Regions from separate parts of the Alteromonas sp. V450 genome, predicted to be linked through region 2. Evidence: predicted binding sites of a transcription regulator. Region 2 holds the regulator's gene; the other holds the start of a gene.
What was found. The regulator FNR, encoded in region 2, switches genes on or off when oxygen is low (the NO sensors DNR and NnrR bind a similar motif). The targets are predictions, from matches to a motif close to TTGATCTAGATCAA.

Region 1 (3,425 bases), 210 kb from region 2:
CAGCTGCCTAATACGATCGAGTGCCATTTCTTGCTGCACGGTGGTGTCGGTATTACCCTCTTTAAACGGGCTGGTTAGGCCAAGGGCAATTAAATAATCTTGTCTTACGCGCAGTGAGCCTAACGTGACATGGCCTTTAATTATTTCGCCCGTTCGCGGGTCGACAACCGACGAACCATACGACCACCCCCGTGTTGCGCGATGCACCCAGTTAATAACGTTGTAGCGCACGTCCATTGGGTCGGCCCCTTCTGGCAATACTTTTACCTGAAACGCATCTTTATAGCCTGCGGCTTCGTAGGCTTGGTTCCACCAGCTCGCTCCTTCTTTAAGCGCGGTCATTACCGGCTCTGGAATACCTGGGTCTAGGTAATACACAATAGGCTCTACTGCTTCACTCATTGCAGCATGCGGCGTTTTTTTATGTAAACGATGGCGGGTAATAAAACGCTGTTCAGTAGGTTCACTAATAGGCGTGGAATAGTCAAAGTAGCTGAATTTCCAGTAGCCTGAGTATGGGTGGTACTCTCTAGGCGTGTAGTTATCATCAGGCAATGCAACGAACGAATGATGCAAATGCACGGACACGCTCTCTGGGTCGGGCGTAACTTGCTGCACGTATTCGCCCGCCTTTTTACCTGCAAAAGTGACTAAAGCTTCTAACTCAGTATTTTTTTCAAAGCCTTTAGTTTTAGGTAAGTACACACCGCTTCGCATTTTATCTACGCTGAAGCTGCCTTGATTGGTGCGTGCCATACGGTTTCCGATACCGTGAATATCACTTAACAGAAAAGGTGTATAGTCGATAAGGCTAGCACTATCGCTTTTAGCTACCAGCGTAAAACCGGCAATAACCGAATCAGCAAAGGCTTCATCAATACTCTGCTTTTCAGCGTCACTGCCGTGGGCCGCGCGGTATTTGGTGTTGTGCTGCTTTAATAAAATCTTGTTGCCAAATTTTTCAAAGCTGACTAAGCGCGTATCGCCCAACTGGCCGCGATCAAGGCCAATGTCATTTGAGCCTACACCATAAGGCAAACTGCTTTGAAACAGGTATTCGGCGTTGTCTGTTGGTACCGCCAAGTAAACTTTGTCGCTTTCATCGTCATAGTAAACAGGAATTAACCCCTCTTTTTTGGTCATATCGCTGGTGAATTCACCAATGCTTGGCAGTGCAGCCAATGCGGAAGACGTAGACACGACAAATAATACCGTAATCGCAATGGCTGATTTAGCCGATGCTTTTACTTGTCGCGCCGCTTTATGAAAAATGTTCAATTGCAGCATGCAGTTAGTCCTTATTAGTGTGAATTTCTAGCCTACCCTATGTGGTGAGTTTTGCCCATGTTAATTCATCGTTTAGTGCGCTCTTTTGGCTTGTTATTTAGCTGTGAACGGGCTTGGTTTTTACTACCGAAGGTAATGCACTGATAACGCAACCATATGGGATAAAACAGCTGGCATTGACTCTGCTCAATTGCCGTTTAAACGTTCAAAAACACAAGCGACAACAAATTATTTGATCTTGGTCAACACCAAGCTTTGTTTGAGTTGTAGAGGTATTTTACCGCTTATAAAATCCGCCGCCTTGTTTATAGCGTCTAGTAGCGGTTTTTATCTATGACTTCAAAATTATCACCTAATCGCAGCTCTTCTAACCTACATGAAGACCCAGATTCAACATTACCAAACCAAATGTTAATCGCGCCAGAGCTACTTGCACCTGCGGGTAGCTTACGCAACATGCGCTACGCTTTTGCCTATGGCGCCGATGCTGTTTATGCTGGGCAGCCACGCTACTCACTTCGCGTAAGAAACAACGAATTTAGCCTTGAGAACTTAGCGATAGGCATAAAAGAAGCACACGCTCTAGGTAAAAAGTTCTACGTAGTCAGCAACATTGCCCCCCACAACAGTAAGCTAGGTACCTACTTGAAAGATATTTCACCAGTAATTGCAATGAAGCCCGATGCGTTAATTATGTCAGACCCAGGGCTTATTATGATGGTGCGCGACGCCTTCCCTGAAATGCCTATTCACTTGAGTGTACAGGCCAATGCGGTGAACTACGCCACGGTGAAGTTTTGGCAGAAACAAGGTATTGAGCGCGTTATTTTGTCTCGAGAGCTCTCTTTGGAAGAAATTGAAACAATTCGTGAACATGTTCCAGACATGGAGTTAGAAGTGTTTGTGCATGGTGCGCTTTGTATGGCGTATTCGGGCCGCTGCTTATTGTCTGGATATATGAATAAACGCGACCCAAACCAGGGCACTTGTACCAATGCTTGTAGATGGTCTTACGATGTTAAGACGGGCGAAGAAAACGAAACCGGTGAAATTGTTCAAGCTATTCAGATTGATAAGGCAGGTGAAGCGCCTGAAATTGTAACTCCTACCCTTGGCGAAGGCACGCCAAGTACGCAAGTGTTCATGTTAGAAGAAAGGGAAAAGCCCGGTGAACTGATGCCCGCTTTTGAAGACGAACATGGCACCTATATTATGAATTCTAAAGATTTGCGTGCCGTGCAACATGTTGACAGGTTAACCCAGGTGGGCGTGCATAGTTTAAAAATAGAAGGCCGCACTAAATCGCATTACTACTGCGCTAGAACAGCACAAGTTTATCGCAAAGCAATTGACGACGCGGTAGCAGGAAAGCCATTCGATAGTGCATTAATGGGAAGATTGGAAACTTTAGCTCATCGAGGTTATACCGAAGGTTTCTTGCGTCGCCATGCGCACCACGCGTATCAGAACTATGAGTATGGCCACTCAGTCAGCGACAAACAGCAATTTGTTGGTGAAGTGATTGATCGTTGTGAAGAGTCTGGCTATGCAATTATAAACGTTAAAAACAAATTCTGTGTAGGTGACTCACTCGAGTTGATGACGCCAAGCGGCAACATTACCTTTACTCTAAATGAGATGCTGGATAAGAGGAACCATTCTATTACAGATGCTAAAGGTTCAGGGCACCTAGTAAGAATACCGATACCCAGCGATGTGTCTTTAAATTTTGCCCTACTGCTGCGAAACCTCGATGAAGGCGTTGATACCCGCAATCCGTTTCAAAAAGCACTTAATACAGTAACACCCGAAAACGTGAGCGAGGCATAATTTATGGCACTGCTTATTCTTGATAGCTGCATTAACTGCGACATGTGCGAACCTGAATGCCCTAATGCCGCTATAAGCATGGGCAATAAAGTGTATGAAATAGACCCGTTACGCTGCACAGAATGCGTGGGGCATTACGATGCGCCAACTTGCGTAGCGGTATGCCCTATTGATGTTGTTAAGCCCGACCCGCACAATAAAGAGTCACTAGACGAGCTGGCCGAAAAGTTTGTTCGTTTAAACAGTTAGCAAAAAGTAATTCAGCGAGTTAGTTGTACTTCTCGAAGAATTCCCTTGAATCATAACCA
Region 2 (3,425 bases):
GTACTTTAGCGCATGACTGCGCATTTCCTTTAAATGGTGGTTTTTCACTGCATCATGATAAGTATCGGGGTCAAACTCAGGCACTTCAATGGCGATGTTAAGTGGGGTTGAAGGAAAACTATTTACTAAGTTTACATTTCCTTTTAATAGTGACGCATAGTCGTTAGCGATGTGAGTAAGTTTATCGTTGAGAGCTGCGTGCTCGTCATCTTCGCTACCCACGTTTACAGCGGCAATGATTTCACCATTTTCCGGCCAGTCGTGCTCTTTCACCAGCAGCACTGGGCGAGGGCATTTGCGCATTAAATGCCAGTCTGTAGGTGTAAAAATTACAGAAGCAAGGTCATCATGGTTTTTGGTGGCTTTTACTACCAGATCTATATGATGCTTAAGAGCATAATAGATGATTGACTCATACGCGCGATTATTCCATTCAACAACAATGTTAGTTTCATCAAAACCTTGTTCTTTTAGGTGGGATGCCAGCCATTTTGCATGTTCATTCGTGACAGCCTGCCGCATGGACTCGCGTTCGTCGGGGCTTAACATCGTTGTCATATCGTAAGACAAATCGTATACCACCATCATGGCGGTAACCTGTGCACCGGTTTTCGATGCAAGTTCAAAGGCGCGACTTAGTGCTGGTTGGTTATCGCGCTCGGCATCAACAACAGCTAGAATTCGTTTACACTCAATCATAACGTCCCCCTAACGGTGAAGTTCGGTAGCGACTGACAACGTTGCACTGTTTTAAATGTCGCTTTTATTAACTATAAACGACATTAAGAAAAACGTAAGTTGTTTTAGAACAAGAATTTCACAACGTGAAATATGTGTACCTGGCAACGTAAATAAAATAGTGCGTGAGGGAGAGAAAGTTAAAATAATGAACTGGCGTGTGGGGTACAAGCGCGCGTGGCGCGCTGCATATTAACGTAAGGAGTGATTATCCACAGACTACGCTAGGACCATTGAGCGCTTCTAACTTGTTATTTAGCCTGTCAAAATCCAAAATCGAGATGAGTTTGCCATCCACCTTGATGATGCCATCCTTCTGGAAGCGGCTTAAGAGGCGACTTATAGTCTCAATGGTCAACCCTAAATAGTTTCCTATTTCATTACGCGTCATGGTCAAATGAAACTCTCTGTGTGAGAAGCCACGTTCCTCAAATCGCTGAGACAAATGTGAAATAAAATACAGTAAACGCTCTTCTGCAGTTCGCTTGTTTAGAAGCATGATCATGTCGTGATCTTGTTTTATTTCCGCGCTCATGAAACTCAAAATTTGATGGCGAAGTTTTGGAAATTGTACCGACATTTCATCGAGGGTTTCATAGGGAAGTTCACACACCATGGCCGTCTCCAGTGCAGACGTGTAGCTTTGATGTTTATTTTCCCGCAGTGCATCAAAGCCGATGATATCGCCAGGGAAATGAAAACCAGTAATTTGCTCTTCGCCTTCGTTATTTGTAACGAATGACTTAAACGAACCCGTTCTGACAGCGAACAGCGAATGGAATTTGTCGCCAGTATGTATAAGTGTATCACCTTTATGAAGCGGTTTTTTACGCTCAATAATATCGTCAAGAGATTCAATTTCTGTTTTATTCAGCGCCACGGGTAAACACAAGTGACTAAAACTACAGTTTTGACAGTGAATAGAAAATTGGCTTCCTTTGCTCATAATGCACGCTCTCTAAAAGAATACCTCATAATAATACACCCATTTTTAAACGATTGCGCCATGAATAAGATAAGCGGCATATATGGCCATTATTGCTGCAATAATCTGTCTAAAATGATTGTGCTGAAAACTACGCACGATATATTGGCTACCGGCGCTTGCGGCAAGCAACGTAGGTAGTGTACCCAAACCGAAGAAAAACATAATAGCTGCGCCTTCTAGCGCATTACCTGCCGCAAGTGACCAAGTAAGTGTTGAATATACTAAGCCACAAGGTAGCCAACCCCAGATAAACCCATAAGGTATGGCGCTAAAAGGGGTTTTGAACGGCAAAAAACGTTTAGAGAACGGCTGGACTTTGGAGAATAAACCTTTGCCAGCGTTTTCTAACACTGATAATCCTGTCCACCATTTGCCTAAATAGCAGGCTAGTAGCAACAGCATCACGCCGCTGAGTAAAGAGAGGGCGTAGTTTGCTAAGGGGATAAAGTCTGCTGCTATTTTTCCTAGTGTTCCGGTCATCGCGCCAGCGATGGTATAACTCACTATACGCCCCATGTTGTAGGCAAGCGTATAGGGGAGTGCACTTGCATCTTTTGGGGAGACCATTCTCAGTGCGGCAACAATTCCCCCACACATACCCACACAGTGAACGCCACCTGCCAAGCCAATAAGAAAGGCCGAGAAGTAATTAATCCCGTCCATGCGGCGCTTTGTGCTTGTTTGACTTGTTGTCTTGAAGTTGCTTACGCTCTTCTGCTAGTTTTTTCTCTTCTGGCGAGAGGTCGTCATCAAATAGTATGCTGTAGCCTTGACGATCAAGGTCTTCGAACTGGTTGGTTTTCACCGCCCAGAAAAATATCACGATAGCAACAGCAACGATAATGATGGCGATTGGAATTAGTACGTAAATAATACTCATGTTATTTGCTCAATAATCGTGTTGAGTTTGTAACAACGATAATACTGCTCAACGACATACCTACAACCGCCATCCATGGAGAAAGTAACCCAGAGACTGCGAAAGGTAAGATAAGAACATTGTAACCTACCGACCAACCAATGTTTTGACGTATTTTTTGTTTCACTTGATGTGCGGTTTGTATAAGTTCCGGCACAGAAAGCAATTGATCGCCAAGCAATATTACATCGGCAGCAGTTTTAGCCACATCTGTTGCGTTGCCTACAGCTATTGCTACATCTGCACTGGCTAAAACAGGTGCGTCATTGATACCGTCACCCATCATCATTACTTTTGCACCGGTTTGCTGCAAAGTTTTAACCGCTTGGTATTTTTGCTCTGGTGTAAGCCCACCTATAGCTGTTGAAATTGGCAAGGTTTTGGTGAGCACATCAACGTTTTGTTGTGTATCTCCGCTTAAAACAGCCAATTCATGGTTTGTTTTTAACAAATTGAGGGTTTCTTTTGTATCGACACGCAGTGAATCTCGTACCTCAAATGCTGCCATAATACGCCCTTCAACGGTAAGAAAAACGTTAGCTGTGGGATATTGTTCAATAGACGTTATGTAGATGTCGCTCACGCTAAAGGCAGCTGATCCCATGGAGAACATGGTATCGTTAATTTCGCCGCTGATCCCCCCGCCAGGTGTTACGGAAAAATTTGTTACTTTGTGTAATTCGTTTTTGGCGCGTTGGTCACATCCATTGTCACCATTAAACGCCTTGGCGATAGGGTGCTCTGAACGGGATTCTAGCGCACATGCAATTGACAAGGCTT

Region 1: the regulator FNR is predicted to act here: its motif matches at 1,520-1,533, upstream of yegQ (tRNA 5-hydroxyuridine modification protein YegQ).

The regions. Positions count from the first base shown of each region.
Region 1 covers NZ_MODU01000004.1:1,374,961-1,378,385, forward strand. Annotated here, with positions in the region: gene BK026_RS06070 (zinc-dependent metalloprotease) at 1-1,287, opposite strand, end outside; gene yegQ (tRNA 5-hydroxyuridine modification protein YegQ) at 1,696-3,117, shown strand; gene BK026_RS06080 (YfhL family 4Fe-4S dicluster ferredoxin) at 3,121-3,366, shown strand.
Region 2 covers NZ_MODU01000004.1:1,167,151-1,170,575, reverse strand. Annotated here, with positions in the region: gene uspE (universal stress protein UspE) at 1-699, opposite strand, end outside; gene fnr (fumarate/nitrate reduction transcriptional regulator Fnr) at 947-1,684, opposite strand; gene BK026_RS05060 (sulfite exporter TauE/SafE family protein) at 1,730-2,389, opposite strand; gene ccoS (cbb3-type cytochrome oxidase assembly protein CcoS) at 2,376-2,606, opposite strand; gene BK026_RS05050 (heavy metal translocating P-type ATPase) at 2,608-3,425, opposite strand, start outside.